2 regions of the Brevibacillus antibioticus genome follow, and region 2 is predicted to be linked to the other one. Evidence: predicted binding sites of a transcription regulator. Region 2 holds the regulator's gene; the other holds the start of a gene.

Region 1 (4,217 bases), 2.2 Mb from region 2:
GTGCAGATTTTCGCGATACAGATGTGAGCGGAGCGAACTTGACGGAGACGTTGTTTCTCACGCAGGTTCAGCTCAATGCAGCGAAGGGAGATGCAAGCACCAAGCTGCCACCTTCTTTCACGCGTCCACCGCACTGGGCTAAATAAATGAACCAAAAGCAGGATGTCATTCGTTGACAGCCTGCTTTTTTGTTCCGATCTTTGAAAAACGTTGTTAATACATTTCTACTTTTGCCGTATTAACTATCGTGAGGCTCACAACCAAACAAATTGCGCAATTTGTTTATTTCATCCAGAAGGGAGGGGAAGTAGTTGGAGATTGCCCAAGTAAACACAGGCATCTGCCAAAACGAAGAAAACGATAGATATGCAGAAAGCATGTCGACCGAAACGTTTGCCCAAATTTATGGTGCGTACTATAAGCGCGTCTACAAATATATTTGCTATCGGATCAACAATCACTATGCCGCAGAAGAAATATGTAGCCATGTGTTTGAAATGGTAATTTCAAAATACAGCAGCTTCTCGCCGGATAAATCAAACTTTGAGGTCTGGTTGTTTGCGATCGCCAGAAACGCAGTGACAGATTACTTCCGCTTACAGAAGAAAAGGATCAGCTTTTCATTGGATTCGATTCTGAATCTGGTCTTGCCGAAGTCGTCACCGGAGGACATCGTGATCCGCGACGATCATCATCAAGCCTTATTTCAAGCTCTGGCGAAGCTGAGTGACAAGGAGCGAAATATCATCGCCATGAAATATGCGGCTGGTCTTAAAAACGCAGAAATTGCAGAACTTCTTGGTGTCAGTGGTTCAAATATTGGGGTCGTGCTCTACAGATGCTTGAAAAAGCTGCAGATGGAATTGCAAAAAGGGGGCTTCCGTTATGAAGAGTGAGCATGATCTAGACGATTTTCGTGAACTCACCGACTTGCTTACTGATCTGGAACTAGATGACGCCACTCCAAAAGCCACCATATATAATCGGTTGAAATTCAAATTGGAATCAGGAAACATACAACTACATGATAGTAAAAAGGACGGGATCTATATGAAAACGAATAAATGGAAAGCTGCCACAGTTAGTGCTGTTGCTGTTGTTTGCCTGTTAGGTGCATTCTCGACTACATCGTTTGCCCAAGGAATGCTCCAGACGATCTTGGCACGCTTTCAGGTCGGGAACATGGAAATTACCCAATATGATAAAGAGTTGCCTGCTGCACAGTCCAATACCCAAGAAATCGAGATACCTATAGAACGCAAGGCCCCCCCACAGATGACCGTGGAAGAAGCACGCGCGGCCAGCAAAATGGACTTTCCCGCACCGACATGGTTGTCAGAGCATTATTCCTATAAAAACACGGTCGTTCATGGCGAGGGTATGGTAGAAATTCAGTATAAAAAAGAGAAAGAGTTTATTACCTTGTTGATTTCAAACGGTGGCGAAAACGGCATCAGCACGACAGAGGGTGTCAAGATCGAAACCATTGGCGGGAAAAAGGTATATTTCGCCAACGGAATCGTGATTTGGGAGCATGAAGGATTCACGTACGAGTTGTACCAGATGGCAGAGAAGAGCTTTGATGCTGCGACTATTGGCAACATCATCAATTCCTTGTCAACGAAATCCCCCAAAAAATAAGCGAATGCTACTTCACCACGTACCCAGGCAACATCGGCTTCGATTGCTTTTCGAGGTCGGTGATCGTCTGGGTATTTTCGTAATTTTTTTCTACATACGATAATCGTCCATGATTTTCAATGGGAATGAATGGATTACACATTCAATGAAATGAATGAAGGAGCATAAGTCTAGCCCAGATGAAAGGAAAAACCCAAATATTCACAGAGTGTTAAAAATCATGTAACCAATCGGACACCCTCTAGGGTCAAAAGTCCTGCTACAATTACACATGACCGGAAATATACGGGGTAAAACAAAACAAAAAACTCTCTCACGAAGATGAATGCAAAAAGGGGGTTACAGGAGAGAGAATCATTTGTGAATTTTTTCACATATTTTTGTGATTTTTTTCACAAAGTCGTAATAAATGCTGATTTCCCTACGGGTATAATTCCGGTACATAAAGGCGTGAAAAGCGAATAGAAAGGGATCTTGTACATGGATATAGTGGATTTGGGACGACTTCAATTTGCGATAACAACTATCTTTCATTTTGTCTTTGTGCCGATTTCCATCGGGCTGTCATTATTAATAGCCATTATGGAAACGATGTATGTGGTAAAAAAGAATGACTTGTACAAAAAAATGGCCAAGTTTTGGGGAACCTTTTTGCTCATCAATTTTGCTGTCGGGATTGTGACGGGGATTATGCAGGAGTTCCAATTTGGGATGAACTGGTCTGATTTCTCACGATTTGTCGGCGATGTTTTTGGAACACCACTAGCGATTGAGGCCCTCTCAGCATTCTTCCTCGAATCGACTTTTATTGGACTATGGGTGTTTGGTTGGGATCGTTTGTCCAAAGGTGTGCATCTCGCATGTATTTGGCTCGTCTCCATCGGAACGATTCTTTCGGCTCTTTGGATTCTGGCAGCCAACTCGTTCATGCAGCAGCCAGTCGGCTTTGCTATCAATAATGGACGGGCAGAGATGGTCGATTTCTTCGCGCTCCTTACCAATGGACAATTACTATATGAATTCCCGCATACCATATTTGCGGCCTTGGCGACAGGTGCCTTCTTGGTAGCAGGTATTAGTGCTTGGAAGCTATTGAAAAAACAAAATGTTACATTCTTTGTGCAATCCTTCAAAATTGCGATCGTGGTAGCGTTGGTTTCCTCGCTGGCTATTGCTCAATTCGGTCATGGTCAGGCACAGTATTTGGTTGCTACCCAACCGATGAAAATGGCAGCGAGTGAAGGGCTGTGGAAAACAAGCTCGGACCCAGCTCCTTGGACGGTCTTTGCAACGATTGATCCAGAAAAACAAGAAAACGGTATTGAAATAAAAATTCCTTATTTGCTTAGTGTCCTGACGTACAACTCACTTTCAGGTTCTGTGCCAGGCATGTTGGAATTGCAGGCAGAATATGAGCAAACATACGGTCCAGGAAACTACATTCCACCAGTTCGGACGACTTTCTGGAGCTTCCGCATCATGGTTGCGGGCGGAAGTGCAATGATTTTGCTGGCTTTGTACGGAGCATATCTCACTTTCCGCAAAAAGCTGGAACAGCCAAATAAGTGGTTCATGCAGCTGATGGTTGCAGGTATCTCACTACCATTTATCGCAAACTCAGCGGGATGGATCATGACAGAGGTAGGTCGTCAGCCGTGGACGGTATTCGGGCTGTTGCGTGTTGAAGATTCAGTTTCGCCAAGCATTAGCACAGGAGCGGTATGGTTCTCTCTTATCGCCTTCACGACGATTTATCTATTCCTGCTTTGCCTCTTGGCTTATCTGTTTGCTCGTGTGGCCAAAAAAGGACCAGATATGGATAGTCATGAGGAAGTAGAGGATTTACAGCTTCAGGATCCATTTGATCGTGTAAGGAGTGAACGTTATGGGGCTTAATGAACTGTGGTTCCTACTCATTGCCGTTCTGTTTACCGGATTTTTCTTTCTCGAAGGCTTTGACTTTGGTGTCGGCATGGCGACGCGCCTGCTATCACGCAATAATTTACAAACCAGGGTTCTGATCAATACGATCGGCCCGTTCTGGGACGCGAATGAAGTTTGGCTGATTACAGCCGCTGGTGCAATGTTCGCAGCGTTTCCGGAGTGGTATTCCACGATGTTTAGCGGATATTATCTCATGCTTACGCTGATTCTTCTTGCGTTGATTGGGCGAGGGGTAGCATTTGAATTTAGAAGCAAAGGGAAAGGTGAAGCTTGGAAAAAGATGTGGGACGCAGCGATTCTGATTGGAAGCTTTGTACCGCCGATGTTGTTCGGAATGGTGTTTGCCAGCCTGGTGAAGGGTGTGCCGATTGATCAGAATATGGAAATGAATGCGGGCTTCTCAGACATTGTGAATGGATACTCGTTGTGGGCAGGTGTGACAGTAACGGGACTATGCCTGCTACACGGTCTGAACTTTATCTCGCTGCGCACAGTAGGCGAGCTGCGTGAAAAATCACGTGTACTGGCAGCAAAGCTGTTGCCGATGCAAGCGGTTCTCATGGCGGTGCTTGTAGGGTGGACATTTATGGTAACCGATCTGTTTGAGCGTCAGGGTGTTTTGTTGACAGCAG
Region 2 (4,217 bases):
CATACTACACATACACCCCGAGGAGGTGAGCGCGTGACATCTTCGCAACAAACCACATCTCCTGACATACTTGGGTTTCTGTTACAGGAATACCGCGTCTCCTGGGCAGGATTGTCGTCTCCCTTGCGTCAATGGTCGCACACACCCACTCTTCATTTTCGCCATCATCTCCTGACAAAAGCTGTGGCAAAAATGAACAACGGAACGTCGTAGTATCCAATTCCCCTACCTACACCTACACTGCCTTACTCCTGTCCCCCACCTGACAGGAGCCTTTTACCGTTTTAACGTTTGGAATACGCGGTTCGCTTCGTAAATCGCGCGCTCCTCATCGATGGTTAACAACTTATGATTACGCATCAAGAATTTACCCGCTACAATCGTATCTTTCACATCTCGTCCATTTGCAGCGTACACCACGTGTGAAATCGGTTGGTGTGCTGGGTGGAAATGGGCTTGATGGCTATCCAGTACGATCAAGTCAGCTTGCTTGCCTACTTCAATGCTTCCGAGTGTTTCCTCTTGGAATACCCCTTCTGCACCATAACGAGTAGCCATGCGAAGGGCTTCCTCTGCTGGAACCGCTACTGGATCGTTGTTTACACCTTTGTGCAGAATCGCAGCGAGTTTCAATTCCTCAAACAAATTCAAATTGTTGTTGCTTGCCGAGCTGTCAGTACCCAATGATACGCTTACGCCTTTTGCCAACATTTTCGGAACTGGCGCAACACCACTAGCCAGCTTCAGGTTGCTCACTACATTATGAGAAACTCTCACGTTGTATTTTGCCAAAATGTCGATTTCTTCATCCGTTAGGTGAACAGCGTGCGCGACGAGTGTTGGGCGATTGAACATGCCCAGCTTTTCCAAATGAGCGACTGGGCGCAGTCCGTAGTCCTTCTCGTTTTGACCGACTTCCCAAGCGGTTTCAGACATATGGATATGAAGCGGCAAGGACAACTCATCGGCTTTTTCGATAATTTGGGTAATAAATTCTGGCGAGCAGGTGTACGGCGCATGCGGTGCCATCATGACGGTAATACGCCCGTCTGCCTGATTGTGCCATTCTTTTGCAAAAAGAGTCGCGTCTTTCAGCTTTGTTTGACGTTCTTCTTCGGAACACAAACCGATCATCCCTCGGCAAAGGCGGGCACGCATTCCAGCTGCATCGACTTCCTTCGCCACAACATCCATATGATCATACATATCCACAAATGTTGTGGTTCCCGTACGAATCATTTCAATAAGCGACAGTTGAGTACCCCATTTTACGGTATCTCCCGTGAATTGCGCCTCTAATGGCCACATTTTGTCTTCCAGCCATTGTTGCAGCGGCAAATCATCTGCATAACCGCGTAGGAGGGACATACCAGCATGTCCATGCGTGTTGATTAAACCTGGCAGTATGTAATCACCTTTTTGATCGATGACTTCATCGTATCCCGCTTCCGACAGGTCCTCAGGAGTTGGGCCCACATACGTAATCTTGTTGCCTTCGAATGCTACGGCACCATCGTAAATAACTTCATTCGTATCGTTAACGGTAATGACTGTTGCGTGAATGAGGATCGTCTTTTTCATAGTATACACTCCATTCTTACGTCAAATAGTAGGCCAAGCTTTGCAGGTTGGACGTCACATCGGCATAGTGAATGCGAACATCTTTTCCTGCGCGAATCGTCGTAGGGGCAAAATTCAAGATCCCCCTGATACCCGCTTGAGTCAACTGATCACATACGGATTGCGCTGCAGGTGCCGGTACCGTGATAATCGCCAACTTGATTTGCTTGTTTACGATCGTTTCCTCCAGCTCTGATAAAGGCTGAATCGGTATACCTGCGACTTTTTTGCCCTGCTTCTCTTGATTATTGTCAAAGATGGCCGCAATCCGCATGTTATCTTTCAAATAAGCGTTGTAGTTACTAATGGCATGGCCCAAATGCCCAGCTCCGACCAAAGCGACACGGATTTCGTCCGTTAGCTTTAGAATTTCACGTATTTTTTCCACCAGATAATCGACATCATAGCCGATTCCCTTTTTTCCAAAATCACCAAAAGCTGCAAGGTCTTTTCTGATTTGGGCAGGATTCACATCGAGATTCTTGCCCATCTGTTGGGAGGAAACGGTAGTCACCTCAACTTGCTGCAAATAACTGAGGTAACGCAGATAAATCGGCAAACGACGGACGACCGCTTCGGAAATCTTTTCGTGTTTTGCCACGTTCGGTCTTCCCCCCTAATTCTTTTGCTTCAAAATCCGATATTCTTTTCCATTCGATAAAATAGTAATGGAACCGTCGTGGCTGGTAACGTATGTCTCGGCCCATGACTCACCCAGGCGCTCCATGACTTCCGTCTGCCCCTCTTTCATTTGATCCCGCGATCGGCCTGTCTGAATGATGGCGACCTGTGGATCAACCTGCGTCAGAAACGGTTGCGAAGAGCCTTGATTGCTCCCTTGACCGGCTACCTTTAGCACTTCCGCCTTCAATCTGTCATTTTGCCGTTCCAACAGTCGCTCTTCTGCTTTTTCATTCACGGCACTCATAAATAAATATCGCAGTTGACCATGCGTCAATCGAAAGACGAGAGAATTATTTTGGGGCGATAAAAATAACGGTTCATCCGGAAGCAAAACTTCCATGGAGATTTCTTGGTCAAGAGTGAGTACTTGTCCTTTCTCTGCTTCCATCTGCTTTTGGTTGGAGCGAAGCAGCACGCCATGGCGAATGGATGGTGCGATCAGCTTGGGCAAAATGACGGCATCTACAAGCACTTGCTGGCTCAATGAAGCGTATCCTCCCATATGCTCAGGCTGGTCGTTCGTCAACACCACATAATCGAGCCGTGTGATTTTGAGCTCTGCCAAGCGCGCTGAAAGAACGGGCCAGTCTTCTGCCGTACCCGTATCAATCAGCATCGTTTTGCCACCTGGCATTCTCAAAAGCGTACTCTCGCCTTGTGGAAGTGCCAGGTAGGTGATAATGAGACCCGAAAATTCCTGTTCTGTCTCCGTTTCAAACGGGTCATCTATCTTCACTGCTGCTTCTCGCAAATACAAATGGCTATCAATCGAGCATGCGCAAAGGAAAATCGTACTAAGAACTACCATCCACCAACGCCACGCTTTTTTCCATAACATTTATTTTATCACCTTAATCCCTATGAGACTATTGCTTCATTTTATGAATCTGACAGGGATTGCATACTAAGGAATGGCTCTATGCGCTCTCGAAGCGTTGGCCATGGATCGCTCTCGATTTGAAATGGCGGCAAAGATTGAAGGAATGAGCGTCCATATCTCGCCTCAACCACACGCGTGTCGAGAACGATCACGACCCCTCGATCCAAGTGATGACGAATTAACCGCCCCACCCCTTGCTTAAATTGCAGAACGGCTTGTGGAAGAGACAACGACATAAAGGCGTTTTTTCCTTCTGCCTTTAAAAGCTCTGCCCTTCCTTGATACACAGGGTGATTCGGCGGAGCAAACGGTAGGCGAACAATGACTAAACTGCTCAGCCATTCCCCCTGGATATCGACACCTTCCCAGAAGCTGCTCGTCCCAAGCAGAACACTTCTCTCCATGCTTCGGAACAGTCGCACTAGCTTGCTCCGATTGTTGCTATCAATCCCGTGGCCGAATAACGTATATGGTTCTGGAGCCTCCGCCAGTCGTTCCTTCATCGCTTGGTAAACAAGTCGAAGCATCGAATGGGAGGTAAACAGAATCAGCGTCCTTCCTTTCGAAGCCAGTACAACATCCACGCATCCTTGGATGACCGCCTCCAAATAAGTGTGGTCACTCTCTTTGCCTGGCGCGGGGAAATCTGATGGAATCAACAGCAGCCCCTGCTCTTCATAATGAAACGGCGATGGCAGTGACAAGGTCCGCACTCGTTCCTCGGGCAGTTGGTCAAGACCAAACTGGCTTTTGATATAGGAGAAGCTGTTTTTGACCGTCAGAGTGGCTGATGTCAAAATCAGACTCCGCTTTTGCGCGAAAAGCGGTTCTGCTAGTGAGTCGGCAACCTTCAAGAGTGCTGCTGACAAATGAACCTGCTTCCGAGCTGTACGGGACTCCACTTCCATCCAATACACATACTCGACATCCTGCTCAAGTAAAAAGAAGTGAAGCAGCTCTACGGCGTTTTGCCAGTCTTTGATGAGACCGAATAAATCTGTCAGTAGACTGCGTAACGAAAAAGGAGGCTTTT

Evidence for each region. Region 2 encodes Rex, which represses fermentation and respiration genes when NADH is low (regulators of the CRP and FNR family bind a similar motif). Its sites were predicted from a motif close to TTGTGAAATATTTCACAA; they were not measured.
Region 1: the regulator Rex is predicted to act here: its motif matches at 2,000-2,017, upstream of E8L90_RS00195 (cytochrome ubiquinol oxidase subunit I).

Annotation. Positions count from the first base shown of each region.
Region 1 covers NZ_SZNK01000001.1:33,516-37,732, forward strand. The annotation lists gene E8L90_RS00180 (pentapeptide repeat-containing protein) at 1-146, shown strand, start outside; gene E8L90_RS00185 (sigma-70 family RNA polymerase sigma factor) at 312-896, shown strand; gene E8L90_RS00190 (hypothetical protein) at 886-1,641, shown strand; gene E8L90_RS00195 (cytochrome ubiquinol oxidase subunit I) at 2,122-3,537, shown strand; gene cydB (cytochrome d ubiquinol oxidase subunit II) at 3,527-4,217, shown strand, end outside.
Region 2 covers NZ_SZNK01000001.1:2,274,775-2,278,991, forward strand. The annotation lists gene E8L90_RS10225 (hypothetical protein) at 34-213, shown strand; gene E8L90_RS10230 (amidohydrolase) at 277-1,581, opposite strand; gene E8L90_RS10235 (redox-sensing transcriptional repressor Rex) at 1,598-2,221, opposite strand; gene E8L90_RS10240 (ComEC/Rec2 family competence protein) at 2,237-3,142, opposite strand; gene dinG (ATP-dependent DNA helicase DinG) at 3,184-4,217, opposite strand, start outside.